DNA from 4 places in the Cellulosimicrobium sp. NPDC030954 genome. Region 3 is predicted to be linked to each of the others. Evidence: riboswitches for the same ligand, from Rfam matches in the RefSeq annotation. Region 3 holds a riboswitch; each other region holds the start of a gene.

Region 1 (3,982 bases), on a different contig from region 3:
CATGACGGCGTCGATGGTCATGCACGAGGGTCGCACCGAGTGGACCCCGGTGGAGCGCACGGTCGAGATGGTCGTCGCGATCGCGCGCGGCGAGCTCGACGCGTTCTCGGGAGCGTTCGTGCGCGTGACGCACGACTCCCCGGAGTCGTTGCGCGCCGCGGCCGAGGAGGCCCTCGGCCGCGGGGACGTCCTGCCCGGCCCCGACGCGCGGCGCCTGCGCGTCACGCGCTGGGGCGCGGACGACCCGATGCCGGGAGAGCTCCCGGCCCGCTGACCTCCCACCGGCACGGACGCGACGACCCGCCGCGTCACGGACCCGTCGCACGCCCGACCCGCAGCGCCGCCCGACCCCTCCGGCCGGGCGGCGCTCGTGCGTCCGCGGGTGGCGCGTGCGAGGGGGAGATCACCCGCCATCTGGTTGAAGTTTCACGCACCCATCGGGGATGCTGTGCTGGACACCTGACCAAGTACCGGGCGGACACCGACGTCGCGGCTCGACGACGCCTGGGAGCGACGTATGACGACGGCCCGCCCTGTCCGGCAGTGGAACGGCCTCACCGTTCCCGAGGCCGGCACCTACGCGCTGGACGAGGCGCACAAGCGCATCGGGTTCACCGGGATGCACATGATGGTGTCGCCCGTCCGGGGCGAGTTCACCCGGGCGCGCGCGACCGTCCTGGTCGGCGAGGACCCGCTCGCCTCGGCGGTCTCCGCGACGATCGAGACCGCGAGCCTCACGACGCACCACGAGGAGCGCGACGCGCACCTGCGCAGCCCCGACTTCCTCGACGTCGACGCCTACCCGACGATCGAGTTCCGTAGCACCTCGGTCTGCTGGCAGGGCGAGCAGCAGGACCAGATCCTCGCGTGGGCGCGTCTGCGGAACCGCTCGCCCGAGCGCGCCGAGCTCGCGCCCGAGCGGGTGCAACCCCGGACGGCGCAGGCCGGGCGGTTCCTCGTCGAGGGGCTGCTCACGGTCCGGGGCGTCACGCACCGGACCGTGCTGTCGATGCAGTACGGGGGCGCGCGCCGCGACCCCTACGGCCGCGACATCTTCGGCTTCCACGCCGCGGCCGAGATCGACCGCGAGAGCTTCGGCCTGGTCTGGAACGTGCTGCTCGAGACCGGCGGGTTCCTCGTCGGCAAGAAGATCGGCCTCGAGATCGCGGGGGAGGCGATCCACCAGGCCTGACGCGGTGCGTCGCGTCCGCCGGTCCCCGTGAGACCGGGGGAGGTCGTCCGGCGCGCGGGACGTAGCATGGCGAGCGACACGGGGTGCCCCGACGCGGGGCTGAGATGAGACCCGTCGAACCTGCTCTGGCTCGTACCAGCGAAGGGATGTCCGGCGATGACGCTCGCCCTGCCCCAGCACGACCCCGCACCCCGGCGCGACAGCGCCCGTCGGCCCGCGGGCGGCCGCTCACCCGGCCCGGACGGCGGCCCTGGCGCGCGGCCCTCGCGTCCGCGCGTCCTGTCGATCGCGGGGACCGACCCGACCGGGGGCGCGGGCATCCAGGCGGACCTCAAGTCCTTCGCCGCGCACGGCGCGTACGGCATGGCCGTGACGACGGCGCTCGTCGCGCAGAACACGCACGGCGTCCGCTCCGTGCACGTCCCCGGGCCCGCCTTCCTGCGCGAGCAGCTCGACGCCGTGTCCGACGACGTCGAGATCGACGCCGTGAAGATCGGCATGGTGGCCGACGAGGCCAACGCCCGCGAGATCGGGGCGTGGCTCGACGTGCTCGCGGCCGCGCGGACCGACGCCGGGCTCCAGCGACCCTGGGTCGTCCTCGACCCCGTCATGGTCGCCACGTCGGGGCACCGGCTGCTCGACGCGGGCGCGGAGCAGGCGGTGCGCGACCTCGCGGCCCGGGCCGACGTCGTCACCCCCAACCTGCCCGAGCTGGCCGTCCTCGCGGGCCGCGACGTCGCCACGACCTGGGACGACGCGCTGGCCCAGGCCGCGTCGTACGCGGCGACGAGCGGCGCCGTCGTGCTGCTCAAGGGCGGGCACCTCACCGGCGAGACGTCGCCGGACGCCCTCGTCGTGCCGGCCGCGGTCCCCGGTGCCTCACCCGCGGTCACCACGTTCGACGCGCCCCGCGTCGACACCCCGCACACCCACGGCACGGGGTGCTCGCTCTCCGCGGCGCTCGCGGCCCTGCGCCCGCAGCGCGAGGGCTGGGCGGCGGCCGCGCGCGACGCGAAGGAGTGGCTCACCGGCGCGCTGCGGTCGGGTGCCGCGCTGCAGGTCGGGACGGGCCGGGGCCCGGTCGACCACCTGCACGCCACGTCGCCCGTCGCGCCCGGCTGACCGCGCGGAACGGGTCAGGCGCTCGTCGTCGGCTGCGCGACGGCGCAGTCGTAGCCGGGCGGCCACCAGCGCCAGGTCGCCACGACGTCCTGCGCCGCGACGCCCGCGGGGCGGTCGGCGACGCACGCGTCCGCCTGCTGGCGCAGCCCGACCGTCACCCAGTACACGGCGAGCGCCGCGGCGAGCAGGACGGCGAGGACCGTCACGGCGGGGCGCAGGGCAGGGGAGGGCCCGCCGTCGGACCCGTCCTCCTCGCCAGGCCGCGCGGGCACCCAGTCCCAGCTCACGCGGTGCCCGAGCTCGTGGCCTGCGCCGCTGCGTCGGGGACGAGCAGGACCTTGCCCGTGGTCGCGCGGCCCTCCAGCGCCCGGTGGGCGTCGGCGGCGTCGGCGAGCGGGAACGTGGCGCCGACGCGCACGTGCAGCGTCCCGCCCGCGACCGCGCCGAGGACCTCCGTCGCGCGCTCGACGAGCTCCGCGCGCGTCGCCGTGTGGTCGGCGAGCTTGGGCCGCGTGAGGAAGAGCGACCCGCCTGCGTTGAGCCGCTGCGGGTCGAACGGCGGGACCTGCCCGGACGAGCCGCCGTACAGCACGAGCGTGCCCCGACGGCGCAGCGACGCGAGCGACGCGTCGAACGTGTCCTTGCCCACCGAGTCGTACACCGCCGCGACGCCCTCGCCGCCCGTGAGCCCGCGCACGACCTCCGGCAGCTCCGCGGTGAGGTCCGCGAACGCCGTGTACTGGATCGCGTGCTCGGCGCCCGCGCCGCGGGACAGATCGGCCTTCTCGGGCGTCGAGACCGTCGAGATCACGTGCGCGCCCCGCGCCACGAGCATCTGCGTCAGGAGCAGCCCGACGCCGCCCGCGCCCGCGTGCACGAGCACCCGGTCGCCCGGGCGGACCGGGTAGGACGAGGTGCACAGGTAGTGCGCGGTGAGGCCCTGGAGCGCGACGGCGGTCGCGTCCTCGAGCGACACGGCGTCGGGGACGTGCAGCGCCTGGGCGGCGTCCACGACGACGAGGTCCGCGTACGACCCGGGCGCCTCGGTCCACACGACGCGGTCGCCGACGGTGAAGCCCTCGACGCCGTCGCCCACCTCGGCGACCACGCCCGCGCCCTCGCTGCCGACCACGTGCGGGTACTCCGTCGCGTACACGCCCGAGCGCTTGTACGTGTCGATGAAGTTCACGCCCGCGACGGCGGACCGGACGAGGAGCTGGCCGGGGCCCGGCGAGGGGTCGGGCAGCTCGGTGTGGTCGAGGACCTCGGGGCCGCCCGCCGCGCGGGCCACGATCGCGTGCATGGCCCCAGCCTAGGGTCGGCCGGCGCCCCCGGCCGCCCCGACCACGACGGTGGACGACACCGCCGCGGCGCCGCCGGGGTCGTCCCCGACCAGGCGGGGCGGGCGGGTGTGCCCGGCCGTCGCGTGCCACCGCCCGAACCGGCGCTCGACGCGCACCGGGTGGTCGAAGCAGCGCGTGACGTGCTCCGTGACGAGCACGTCCTCGGCGGCTCCCGCGACGACGACGCGGCCGTGCGCGAGCAGGAGCGCGTGGCTCGTCGTGGTGGGCAGCTCCTCGAGGTGGTGCGTCACCAGCACCGAGGCGACGTGCGGGCGGGTCGCGCGCACGGCGTCGAGCGTCTCGAGGAGCTGCTCGCGCGCGGCGA
Region 2 (3,982 bases), on a different contig from region 3:
GCCACGAGCGTGACGACCGGCCACGCGAAGAACACCCCGAGGAACAGCAGCGGCACCGCCGCCGCGATCCCCCACAGCACCCCGCGCCCGACGCTGCCCCGCCGGACCGCGCGGCCCCTCACCACGGCTCTACCTCGGCGGACCAGGGCTCTACCTCGCGAGGTAAAGCCCTGGTCATGCCCGCCGGCGGACCGGAGACGCGGGTCAGTCGACGACCGTGGCCGTCCATGCCTTGATCCACTCGTCACGGTGCGCCGAGATGTCGGCGGGCGCGACCTCGAAGGGCTCGTCGGCGAGCGGGGCGAACTCGGCCCAGCCGTCGGGGAGCGCGACGGAGTCGTCGGCGGGGTACATGTACATCTGGCCGGGCACGTCGGCCTGGAACGCCTCGCTCACGAGGAAGTCCACGAGCTGCTGCGCGCCCTCGGGGTTCTTCGCGTTCGCGAGCACGCCCGCGTACTCGACCTGGCGGAAGCACGTGTCGAGCAGCGCACCCGTGGTCGACTCGGAGCCGTCCTCGGTGAGCGTGAACGCGGGCGACGTCGAGTACGACAGCACGAGCGGGCGCGGCCCGGCGCCCTCGGAGCCGGAGAAGTCGACGTAGTACGCGTCGGACCAGCCGTCGACGACCTTCACGCCGTTGGCGCGCAGGTCGGCCCAGTAGTCCTCCCAGCCGTCCTCGCCGAACGCGCCGACGGTCGCGAGGAGGAACGCGAGGCCGGGCGACGACGTCGCCGGGTTGGTCACGACGAGGAGGTCCTCGTACTCCGGCTTCGCGAGGTCCTCGAGCGACACCGGCTCGGGGATGCCCGCGTCGGCGAACCAGGTGTGGTCGACGTTGACGCAGACGTCGCCGAGGTCGACGGGCGTCAGCTCTCCCCCGTCCCCCACCGCGTACTGCGCCGCGGAGTCGGACAGTCCGTCCGGCGTGTAGGGCGCGAGCACGCCCTCGTCGATCGCGCGCGAGGCGAACGTGTTGTCGATCCCGAACACGACGTCGCCCAGCGGCGAGTCCTTGGTGAGGATCAGCTGGTTGACGAGCGCGCCGCCGTCGCCCGGCGCGACCTGCTCCACGGTGAGCCCGCTCTCCTCCTCGAACGCGGCGAGCACCTCGTCGCTCACGGCGAAGGAGTCGTGGGTGACCAGGGTGACCGTGCCCCCGGCGCCCGACGACGCGTCGTCGCCTCCCGAGCCTGACGTCGCGTCGTCGCCGCTGCCGCACGCGGCGAGCGCGAGGAGGGCGAGGGTCGTGCCCGCGCCCGTGACGAGGGTGCTCCGGCGGGTGCGGGCGGTCGTGCGCTGCATGTGTCCTCCCAGGACGTTCAGGAGGGGTCCACCGACCCGTGCGACCCGTGCTCCGGCGAGCGCGGGAGACCGCACGAGCAGGTGATCGAGATTCCCGACTTCCTCCACCGGTGCTAACCGGATCAGGTTCGAGGGTCTGCGGTGGTCCGCACTCTCAGCTCCTCCAGGAGCTCCCCTGTCGTTCACGTCGAGCCTACACCGGGCCGCCCCTGGGGAATCCCCCTGAGAGAACCCTGAGAGCGGCGCCGCACCGACCAGGGAGGGGTCCGGGCCGGTCCCCGATGCCCGGGGGCGCACCCCCGCGGGAGGGTCGAGACGACCGGACCGGGGCCCCCGGCCGACGACGCAGGAGGGGAAGGACCGATGAGCAGCAGACCTGGGATGACGGGTGCGACGACGACCGTCGCGACGTCCACCGAGAACGCCGAGAACGCCGAGAACGCCGCGGGAGCCGCCGGGACCACGCCGGAGCGGCCCGTGATCGCCACCGCACGGGGGCTCGTGAAGACCTACGGGCGCGGCGAGGCCGCGGTCCGCGCCCTGGACGGCGTCGACGTCGACCTCGAACGCGGACGCCTCACGGCGATCATGGGCCCGTCCGGGTCGGGCAAGTCGACCCTCATGCACTGCCTCGCCGGGCTGGACTCCCCCACGGCGGGGACCGTCGTCGTGGACGGCGAGACGGTCTCGGCGATGAGCGAGCGACGGCTGACGCGGCTGCGACGCACGCGCATCGGGTTCGTCTTCCAGTCGTTCAACCTCGTGCCGACGCTCACGGCGGAGGAGAACATCGTGCTCCCGCTCGCCGTCGCGCGCCGGCCCGTGGACCGGGCGTGGTTCGACCGCGTCGTCGACGCCGTCGGCCTGCGCCCGCGGCTCGGGCACCGCCCGGCGGAGCTCTCGGGCGGGCAGCAGCAGCGCGTCGCGTGCGCGCGGGCGCTCGTGTCCCGGCCGGCGGTCGTGTTCGCGGACGAGCCGACCGGCAACCTCGACTCGCGCGCCGCCGCGGAGGTGCTCGGCTTCCTGCGCGCCTCGGTGGACGACCTCGGCCAGTCCGTCGCCATGGTCACGCACGACCCGACGGCGGCGTCGTACGCGCACCGCGTGCTGTTCCTCGCGGACGGGCGCCTCGTGACCGAGCTGCGCGACCCGACGCCGCAGGCCGTCCTCGACACGCTCGGCGCCCTCACGCCGGCGGCGTCGGCGGGCGCGCACGCCGCACCGGTCACCCACGAACCGGCGGCCGTCCGATGATGGGCCGGATCGCGCTGCGCGGCGTGCGCGCGCACGGCGCACAGCTCGTGCTGTCCGTGCTCGCGGTGACGATCGGCGTCGCGTTCGTCACCGGCACGTTCGCGCTCCGTGCGATGCTCGCCTCGACGTTCGACGGCATCGTCGCGTCGTCGATCCAGGCGGACGCGTACGTGCGCGGCGCCACCACCGCCGGGTCCGCGCTCGAGTCGTCGTCCGCGCAGCTCGGCGGCGCACGGAGCCTCGTCCCGGCGGACCTGGCCGGCACGCTCGACGCGCGGGACGACGTCGACCTCGCGCTCGCGGAGGTGAGCGGCCCCGCCGTCCTGGTGGGCGCCGACGGCACCGCGGTGCTGAGCACCCAGGCGCCGAGCATGGCGATCGGGTACGACCCGCGCGACCCCGGGCCGCGCGTGGTCGACGGCCGCGCGCCGGAGGACGGCGCCGAGGTCGCGCTCGAGTCCGCGACGCTCGAGGCGTCGGGGCTCGCCGTGGGCGACACGACCGACGTCGTGCTCGGCGACGCGGTGCGGCCCGTGCGCGTGGTCGGCGAGCTCTCGCTGTCCGCGCCCATGGCGGGTGCGACGATCGTCCTGCTCGACACGACGACCGCCGCGATGACGTACGCGCCGGACGGCATGGTGCCGTCGATCGCCCTGTACGCCGCCGACGGCGTCTCGCCCGAGACGCTGCGCGACGCCGTCGCGGCGGCGCTCCCCGGCGACGCCGAGGCCGTGACGGGCGCGGAGCTGCGCGACGAGACGAGCAGCGCCATCGCCGACCAGCTCGGCTTCGTCTCGACGTTCCTGCTCGTGTTCGCCGGGCTCGCGCTGTTCGTCGGTACGTTCATCATCACCAACACGTTCGCGATGCACGTGCGCCGCCGCACGCGGGAGCTCGCGCTCCTGCGCGCCGTCGGGGTGTCGCCCGCGCAGGTGTTCGCCTCGGTGCTGGGACAGGCCGCCGTCGTCGGGGTCGTCGGCGCGGTGCTGGGCGTCGCGGCCGGGTTCGGGCTCGCCGAGCTCGCGCGGAGCGGGCTCGGCGCGGTGGGCATGGAGCTGGCCGGGTCGCTGCCCGTGACGACCGCCGGGATCGTGGTCCCGCTCGTCGTCGGGGTCGTGGTGTCCGTCGTCGCAGCGGCCCTGCCCGCGCGGCACGCGGCGCTCGTCCGGCCCGTGGAGGCGATGCGGGCCGACGTCGTGCGTCCCGCCGGCCCGGGCGTCGCCCGGGTGGTCGCGGGGGCGCTGGCCCTGCTCGCCGGCACCGGGCTCGTGGTGGGTGCCGCGGCGGTGGGGAGCGGCGGGGCGCCGCTCCTCGGGCTCGGCGCGGTCGGGGTGATCGCGGGCGTGCTGCTGCTCTCCCCGCTCGCGGTCGGTCCCGTGCTCGGGGTCCTCGCCGCGCCGTTCGTCGCGCTCGTCCGGCCGCT
Region 3 (3,982 bases):
GGCGGTGTTGGGCAGCGCGCGGATGCCGAGGCGCGCGAGCAGCGCCCAGATCCCGGCGTCGGGGCTGGCATCGCCGCCCGCGCGCACCGCGACGCGGCGCATCGCGACGGTCGTCAGCGCGGTGCCCGACGCGACGAGCGCGTCCTCGAGCGTGAGCAGGTTCGCCGCCCCGCCCGTCCCCATGACGAGGCGGGAGCCGATCGTCGTGCCGGCGACGACGAGCGGGTCGTCGGCGAGGCCGTCGCCTTCCGCGGCGCGGCGCGGGGTGGTGTCGGTCGTGGTCACGGGTCCTCCTCAGCCGCCCTGGACGGCGGTCACGATCTCGATGCGGTCGCCGGGCGCGACGACGGTCGTCGCCCAGGAGCCGCGCGGCACGACGGCGTCGTCCACGGCGACGGCGACGCCTTGCGGCGTCCCGTCGGCGACGTATGCGGGCACGAGCGCCGCGACGAGCTGCTCGAGGTGCACGGGCGCGTCGAGCGGGTACGGCTCGCCGTTGACGAGCGCGGTCGGAACGGGTGGGGTCACGGGAATCACCTCGGTGTCGTCGTGGAGAAGGCGCCCGCCCGGCCGGTGCCGAACCCGGGATCGTTCCCCAGGTCGGGCGCGCCGTGGGGAGAGAGCCCGGGTTCGGCGAAGCGGTCGGTGCGGGTCGGGGCGAGGGCGACCGCGACGGTGGGCTGGAGTGCGGTGCCGGTGAGGCCGGCGACGACCGCGTCGGCGGTGAGCGGCGCGAGGAGGATGCCGTTGCGCCCGTGTCCGGTCGCGAGGTGCAGGCCGGGGACGGCGGTCGGGCCGACGAGCGGCAGGTTGTCCGGGGTCGCGGGCCGCGCACGCGGGGTCACGTCGACGAGCGCGGCCTCGTCGATCCCGGGCAGGAGGGCGCGCGCGTCGCGCAGCAGGGCGAAGACGCCGCCGGCGGTCGCGCGGCGGTCGTCCGGGTTCTCCTCGGTCGTCGCGCCGACGACGACCTCCCGGTGCCCCGCGCAGCCGTGACCCTGCCCGTCGGGTACGGGGTCGCGCGGCACGACGTACACGGGCCGCCCCTGCACGACCCCGCGCACCACGTGCTCCAGCGCGAGGTCCGGCCCGGCGTCGAGGCGCAGCGTCTGCCCCTTGACCGGTCGCGTCGGTACGACGACGCCTGGCACGTCCGCGAGCAGCGCGCCGGACTCCCAGCCCGCCGCGACGACGACGGCACCGGCCGCGTGGAGCCGGCCCCCGTCGTCGTGCACGCCCACGACGCGCCCGGCCGGGTCGACCGCGAGCCGCGTCGCCGACGCCCGCACGACGACGGCGCGCACCCCGGCACGGCCGTCCCCGCCCGCGGGCGCACCCGCCCCGGAGCCCGCGCCGGGGGCGACGTCGAGCGCGCCGAGCAGCGCCGCGTGCGTCGCGCGGGGGTCGACCGCGTGGTCGGCGGGCGCCCACGCCGCGCCCGCGACCCGGGGGCCGAGGTACGGCTCGCGCCGGCGCGCGTCGGCGACGGTGAGCTCGCGCGAGGCCAGGCCGTGCGCCGCGTGGAGGGCGAGGACGCGGCGGAGCAGCGCGAGGTCGTCGGCGTCGTACGCGAGGGTGAGGGTACCTGCGGTGCGCAGCCCGACGTCGGCCCCCGTCGCGGCGCGCAGGTCGGCGGCGAAGCCGGGCCAGGCTCCGGCGGCCGCGAGGTGCAGGCGCAGCGCGTCGTCCTCGCCGAAGTCGGCCTCCGTGACCGGGGCGAGCATGCCGGCGGCGGCGCGCGTCGCGCCGTCGCCCGGCGACGGGTCCAGCACCGTGACCGTCAGACCGGCGCGCGCGGCGCGCCACGCCACGGCGAGCCCCACGATCCCACCGCCCACGACGACGACGTCGCGCGCGCCGTCGGGCACGGCAGGACCGGCTCCCGGCGGGCGGGGCTCGGGACGGACAGGGGTGTGCATGCGCGCTCCCTTCGCTGGCATGACCCAGATCAGGTTCGACGGTCGGCTCCGACGCCCTCTCAGCCCCGTGCGGGGCTCCCGTGCTGTCGGCCACAGTACCCGCGCGGGGGAGCGGGCGCGGCTAGGCTCCGGCGGGTGAGCACCGAGACCTTCGCCACGCCCGCGCACCCCGTCGTGCCGGCACCGGACGACGCGCGCGCCCGCCTCGCCGACGCGCGCCTCTACCTGTGCACCGACGCGCGCGAGGAGCGCGGCGACCTCGAGGACTTCCTGCGGGCGGCGCTCGCGGGCGGGGTCGACGTGGTCCAGCTGCGCGACAAGACGCTCGACGTGGCGCGCGAGCTCGAGCTCCAGGAGCTCGTCGCGCGGGTCGCGGCGGAGCACGGCGCCCTGTGGGCGGTGAACGACCGGGCCGACGTCGCACGGCTCGCGGGCGCGCCCGTCGTCCACATGGGCCAGGGGGACCTGCCGGTGCCTGCGGTGCGCGCCCTGCTGGGCCCGGACCCCGTGCTCGGCCGGTCCACGCACTCGGCCGAGCAGGCGGCCGCGGCCGAGGCCGACCCGGGCGTCGACTACTTCTGCGTGGGCCCGCTGTGGGCGACGCCCACCAAGCCGGGGCGTGCCGCCGTCGGGCTCGACCTGCTGCGCGCGGTCGCCGCGACGCGGCCGGGCACGCCGTGGTTCGCGATCGGCGGGGTGGACCCGGACCGGCTCGACGCGGTGCTCGACGCCGGGGCGGACCGCGTCGTCGTGGTGCGGGCGATCACGCAGGCGCCGGACCCGGAGCGTGCCGCGCGCGCCCTGCGCGAGCGCGTGGCAGGACGAGCCGCCGCGCGAGCGGGCGAGCGCGCCGGCGCCTGAGACGCGTGACGGTCGCCCGCCGCGCGGCGACTATCCTGGAGCGGTGACGTCACCCGCCACCGCTCCCGACACCCCCACCACCGCCGAGGTCGCCGCGACCCCGCGCCCCGTGCTCGTCGTCGACTTCGGCGCCCAGTACGCGCAGCTCATCGCGCGCCGCGTGCGCGAGGCCAAGGTCTACTCCGAGATCGTGCCGCACACGTTCACGGTCGAGCAGATGCTCGCGAAGGACCCGGTCGCGATCATCCTCTCGGGTGGTCCGTCGTCCGTGTACGCGACCGGCGCCCCGTTCGTCGACCCGGCGCTGTTCGAGGCCGGCGTGCCCGTCATGGGCATCTGCTACGGTTTCCAGGCCATGGCGAAGGCGCTCGGCGGCGAGGTGGCCCAGACGGGCCTGCGCGAGTACGGCGGGACCGAGGTCGAGGTGTGCGCCGCGGGCGTGCTGCTCGACGGCACGCCGGAGAACCAGACCACGTGGATGAGCCACGGCGACGCGGTGCACCGCGCGCCCGAGGGGTTCGAGGTCCTCGCGACGTCGGCCGGCTCGCCCGTCGCGGCGTTCGAGAACACCACGCGCCGCCTCTACGGCGTGCAGTGGCACCCCGAGGTCAAGCACTCCGCGCACGGCCAGACCGTGCTGGAGCACTTCCTGTACGACGGCGCCGGGCTGGCCCCGGACTGGACGCCCGGCAACGTCATCGCGGACCAGGTCGCGGCGATCCGCGCCCAGGTCGGCGACGCGCGCGTCATCTGCGCGCTCTCCGGCGGCGTCGACTCCGCGGTCGCGGCCGCGCTCGTGCAGCGCGCCGTGGGCGACCAGCTCACGTGCGTGCACGTGGACCACGGGCTCATGCGCGCGGGCGAGGTCGAGCAGATCGAGCGCGACTTCGTCGCGGCGACCGGCGTCAACCTCGTGATCCGCGACGAGAAGGAGCGGTTCCTCACCGCGCTCGCCGGGCACAGCGACCCCGAGACCAAGCGCAAGATCATCGGCCGCGAGTTCATCCGCGTGTTCGAGGACGCGGCGCGCCAGATCGTCGAGGACGCGGGCGAGCACGGCGCCGAGGTCAAGTTCCTCGTGCAGGGCACGCTGTACCCGGACGTCGTCGAGTCGGGCGGCGGCGAGGGCGCGGCGAACATCAAGAGCCACCACAACGTCGGCGGTCTGCCCGACGACCTGCAGTTCTCGCTCGTCGAGCCGC
Region 4 (3,982 bases), on a different contig from region 3:
CTTCCTCGGCACGGAGATCGACGACGGTGTCGCGAACGTCGTCATGGCGCAGCTCCTGCACCTGGAGTCGGACGCCCCGGACCAGGAGATCGGCCTGTACATCAACTCCCCCGGCGGCTCCGCGACCGCGCTCATGGCGATCTACGACACGATGCAGTTCGTCCGCTGCGACGTGTCGACCATCTGCATGGGCCAGGCGGCCTCGGCCGCGGCCGTGCTGCTCGCGGCGGGGACGCCGGGCAAGCGGTTCGTGCTCGAGCACTCGCGCGTGCTGCTGCACCAGCCCTCGGGCGGCGGCGAGGGCACCATCTCCGACCTGTCGATCCAGGCGGAGGAGATCCTGCGGATCCGGTCCGAGACGGAGGAGGTCCTGTCCCGCCACACGGGGCAGACCGTCGAGCGCCTGCGCGCGGACACCGACCGCGACCTCGTGCTCACCGCGCGCCAGGCCGTCGAGTACGGCGTCGCGGACGCCGTCGTCACGTCGCGCAAGCTCGCCGCGGCCGCCTGAGGCGTCGAGCGCTGCACCCGCGGTCGAGGGATGCACCCGGAGACGCATCTCTCGGCCCGGGGCGCAGCACTCGCGGAGGGGCCTCGCGGGGCTACCCGCGCCGCCGGAACCACGAACGGCGCCGTGTCTCCTGCGGGGGATCGGCCCGGCGCGGGGCTTCCGCTCCCGGCGCGTCAGGTCCCGGAGTCTCAGCTCCCGGCGCGTCAGGTCCCGGAGTCTCCGCTCCCGGCGCGTCAGGTTCCGGAGTCTCCGCTCCCGGCGCGTCAGGTTCCGGCGCGTCGAGAGCCGGGACGGGCTCGACGGCGGTGTCCGCCCCGGGCGCACCCGCGTCCGGTCCCGCTGCTGCCGGCTCGGGGGCGCGCGCCGGCCCGGCCACCGGGCGTGCCGTCGCCTCGATGGCGGCGATCCGCCCGCGCTCGTCGAACCGGACGGTCACGCTCCCGTCAGGCACGGCGAGCTCGACCGCGCCGTCGCCCTCCGTCGTCCCGAGGCCGCGCGCGGCCGCGTACGACGCGACCGCCCGCCGGTGGTCGACGACCGTGACGGACAGCAGACCCTCGCTCAGCACCCGCACGACGCGCGGCACGCTCGGAGCGGGCAGCGCGAGGTCGTCGGCGTCGAGGAGGAACCACGCGCGCGTCCCGCCACCGACGGGACCGCTGTAGTGGGTCCAGGAACCGGTGACGGCCTTCGCCGCGAGCGCGAGCCGGTACGGGAGGTCGTCGGCGAGCGGCAGCTCCGCGTCGGTCGCCTCGCGCAGACCGGTCTCGCGGGTCTTCTCGGCCGCGCGCAGCACGTCCTCGGGGAAGTCGTTGACGTTGTTCCACGCCCACATCCAGCTCCCGGGGCCGGGCGCGGCCGTGCCGAGGAACTGGAGCCGGCACGTCGTCGTCCCGCCGTCCGGCGCGGTGAAGGTGAACGTCCCCGTGGCCATCTCGGCGCCCCACGCGTCGTCGCCGTGGCGGTCCACGAGGTGGAGCTGGTGCTCGTGCGAGAGGAACGCGGCGTCGTCGACGAGCTCCTGGAGGGCCGGGGCGGTCTGCTCTGCCGTGCCGTGCGCGGTCTGCGGCTCCGTCATCCCTCGACGGTAGCGGCGCCCGCCTCGCCGCGCCGGGGCGCGACACGCGGTGCCGCCCAGGAGCCGGCCAGGTGCCGGCCCGGCGCCGGCCGCGCGTCAGCCGGTGCGGCGGGCCCCGCGGGGCTCAGGCCGCGAGGAGCAGGACGTCGGCGGCGCGCGGGGTCGGCCGCGCCGCGAGCGCCGGGCTCGCGAGCGTGGTGCGCGCGACCGGGAGGTCGCGCACGGGCTCGCCGGCGGGTGCGGGGTGCCGGGGCGCGGAGGGCGCACCGCGCTCCCGGACGGAGGAGAGCACGCGCACCGGGGCGACGGGGCGCAGCTCTTCGCCCGTGCGGGCCACGAGGTCCACGAGGCGCAGGCCGAGGGCGCCGCAGACGGCGGCCAGGACCTCGGACGACGCCTCCTTGCGGCCGCGCTCCACCTCGGACAGGTAGGCGGTCGAGACCCGTGCGGCAGCCGCGACGTCCACGAGCGTCCGCCCCTGCCCGAGCCGGGCCCGCCGGAGGATCCCGCCGATGACGTGCCGCAGGAGCGGCTCCGGCCGCCCGCCCTTCCGGGACCGGGGGCTCGCCGGGACCGCGTCCGGCACCGCGTCCGGCACTGCGTCCGGCACCGCTCTCGGCACCGGGTCCGGCGCCGGTCTCGGCACTGCGATCGGCACCGGGCCCGGCACCGCGCTCGTCGTGTCCATGCGGTCACGCTACCCGCGCCCTCGCCCGGGTGCCGAGGCACCCGGGCGAGGATCTGCTGCTGGCGTAAGGCCCGACGTCGGGCCTCACCGGTCCGGGAGGGACGTCACCAGCGCTCGAGCGACCACGCCATCTGCCAGAACCGGATCTCGTGCCGGCAGCTCAGCTCGAACGCGCGCTCCATGCGGGCGCGCTCCGCCTCGCCCGCGTCGGCGGCGAGCGCGTCGAGACGCTCGCGCAGGTCGGCCAGGACCCCCTCGGTGCGCTCGGCGGCGTAGAACTCCCACCAGCCCGCGAGCGGGTGGTCGTCCGCGATCGCGCCGGGCGTCGTCTCGCGCTCGGCGAGCCAGAACCGCCGCGCCGACCAGATGTAGGTCCACGGGCACGGCAGGAGCGCGGCGAGCAGCACGCCGAGGGAGTCGCGGCCCGCGGCGAGCATGTGGTCGACGTACGCCTGCGCGCTCGGGGCGAGGCGGTTCGTCTGCGCCTCCTCGTACGTCACGCCGAGGAAGTCGCACATCGCGTGGTGCGCGTGCGACTCGTCGTCGAGCAGGAACCCGGCCTTCTCGTGGAAGTACGCGGCCCAGTCACGGTCCGGCGCGAGCGCCATGCCGAGCCCGTAGCAGCGCAGGTACGCCGTGAGGTACTGGTGGTCCTGGCCGACGTAGTGCCGCACCGCGGCCGGCTCGACCGACCCGTCGCGCAGCCCGGCGAGGAACGGGTGGTCGTAGAACTCGTCGAAGAGGTGCGCGTACCGGCGCGCGAGGTCGACCGTGAAGCCGGTCTCCCCCGGCCGGACGAGTGCGGTCGGGTCGTCCGCGAGGACAGGGTTCAGGGTGATGGCAGCAGGCGTCGTCATGCCCACGTTCCTCCGCTCGTGCTAGCGAGATCAGGTTCGACGGGTCCGGGCGGCCGTACCGCTCGTCTCAGTCCCTCGGCCCGGCTGCCCGGGCGGGACGCCCCGCGTGGTTCGCCGCGACCCTAGCAAGGAAGCGCGGCCCGCGCCGGGAGCGTCCGGCGACGTGTGGAATATAGTTGTAGCAACAACAAGTTGGAGCAGACATGACCACGAGCACCCCGGGCGCGGCGACCGACCGCCTCCTGTCCCCGTCCACGAGCATGGACGCCGTCACGCTGCGCGTCGGCGACCTCGAGCAGATGACGTCCTACTACACGGGCGCGTTCGCGCTGGCCCCGCTCGAGGAGCGCTCGCGCGGCACCGAGGTGCACCGCGTCCTCGGCCGCGGCACGACGCCCATGCTGCGGCTCGTGCACACGCCCGGCCTGCCCGCCGTCGACCGGCGTCAGGCCGGCCTGTTCCACACCGCGTTCCTGTTCGACGACGCGGCGAGCCTCGCCGCGACCGTCTACCGGGCCGCGCAGGACCGTCGCGGGGCGTTCGTCGGGTCGAGCGACCACCTCGTCAGCGAGGCGTTCTACTTCACCGACCCCGAGGGGAACGGGGTCGAGCTGTACACCGACCGCCCCCGCGAGACGTGGGTCCGCGAGCGCGGCCAGATCGTCATGGCGACCGAGTACCTGGACCCGAACGCGTACCTGCGCACGCACCTCGACCAGGAGACGTTCGACGCCGGGCCCGCGCTCGCCGGTCGCGTGGGGCACGTCCACCTCCAGGTCGGCGACATCGCGACCGCCCACGACTTCTACGTCGACGCCGTCGGGTTCGAGGCCACGGTCACCGAGTAC

Evidence for each region. A riboswitch is a leader RNA that binds a small molecule or an ion and turns the genes downstream of it on or off. The one in region 3 is predicted to bind thiamine pyrophosphate.
Region 1: linked by a shared signal. The riboswitch ahead of thiD (bifunctional hydroxymethylpyrimidine kinase/phosphomethylpyrimidine kinase) and the one ahead of ACZ402_RS03640 (FAD-dependent oxidoreductase) in region 3 are both predicted to bind thiamine pyrophosphate.
Region 2: linked by a shared signal. The riboswitch ahead of ACZ402_RS12480 (thiamine ABC transporter substrate-binding protein) and the one ahead of ACZ402_RS03640 (FAD-dependent oxidoreductase) in region 3 are both predicted to bind thiamine pyrophosphate.
Region 4: linked by a shared signal. The riboswitch ahead of ACZ402_RS17525 (TenA family protein) and the one ahead of ACZ402_RS03640 (FAD-dependent oxidoreductase) in region 3 are both predicted to bind thiamine pyrophosphate.

The regions. Positions count from the first base shown of each region.
Region 1 is NZ_JBVIFN010000007.1:221,107-225,088, forward strand. It holds gene ACZ402_RS15260 (SDR family oxidoreductase) at 1-274, shown strand, start outside; gene ACZ402_RS15265 (YceI family protein) at 518-1,192, shown strand; TPP riboswitch at 1,262-1,356, shown strand; gene thiD (bifunctional hydroxymethylpyrimidine kinase/phosphomethylpyrimidine kinase) at 1,349-2,314, shown strand; gene ACZ402_RS15275 (hypothetical protein) at 2,329-2,601, opposite strand; gene ACZ402_RS15280 (quinone oxidoreductase family protein) at 2,598-3,617, opposite strand; gene ACZ402_RS15285 (ABC transporter ATP-binding protein) at 3,627-3,982, opposite strand, start outside.
Region 2 is NZ_JBVIFN010000005.1:225,591-229,572, reverse strand. It holds gene ACZ402_RS12485 (ABC transporter permease) at 1-125, opposite strand, end outside; gene ACZ402_RS12480 (thiamine ABC transporter substrate-binding protein) at 205-1,305, opposite strand; TPP riboswitch at 1,388-1,492, opposite strand; gene ACZ402_RS12475 (ABC transporter ATP-binding protein) at 1,669-2,559, shown strand; gene ACZ402_RS12470 (ABC transporter permease) at 2,556-3,982, shown strand, end outside.
Region 3 is NZ_JBVIFN010000001.1:858,507-862,488, forward strand. It holds gene ACZ402_RS03630 (thiazole synthase) at 1-285, opposite strand, end outside; gene thiS (sulfur carrier protein ThiS) at 295-528, opposite strand; gene ACZ402_RS03640 (FAD-dependent oxidoreductase) at 534-1,919, opposite strand; TPP riboswitch at 1,924-2,003, opposite strand; gene thiE (thiamine phosphate synthase) at 2,055-2,780, shown strand; gene guaA (glutamine-hydrolyzing GMP synthase) at 2,824-3,982, shown strand, end outside.
Region 4 is NZ_JBVIFN010000011.1:15,208-19,189, forward strand. It holds gene ACZ402_RS17510 (ClpP family protease) at 1-511, shown strand, start outside; gene ACZ402_RS17515 (DUF6882 domain-containing protein) at 603-1,589, opposite strand; gene ACZ402_RS17520 (helix-turn-helix domain-containing protein) at 1,714-2,277, opposite strand; gene ACZ402_RS17525 (TenA family protein) at 2,382-3,134, opposite strand; TPP riboswitch at 3,125-3,249, opposite strand; gene ACZ402_RS17530 (VOC family protein) at 3,338-3,982, shown strand, end outside.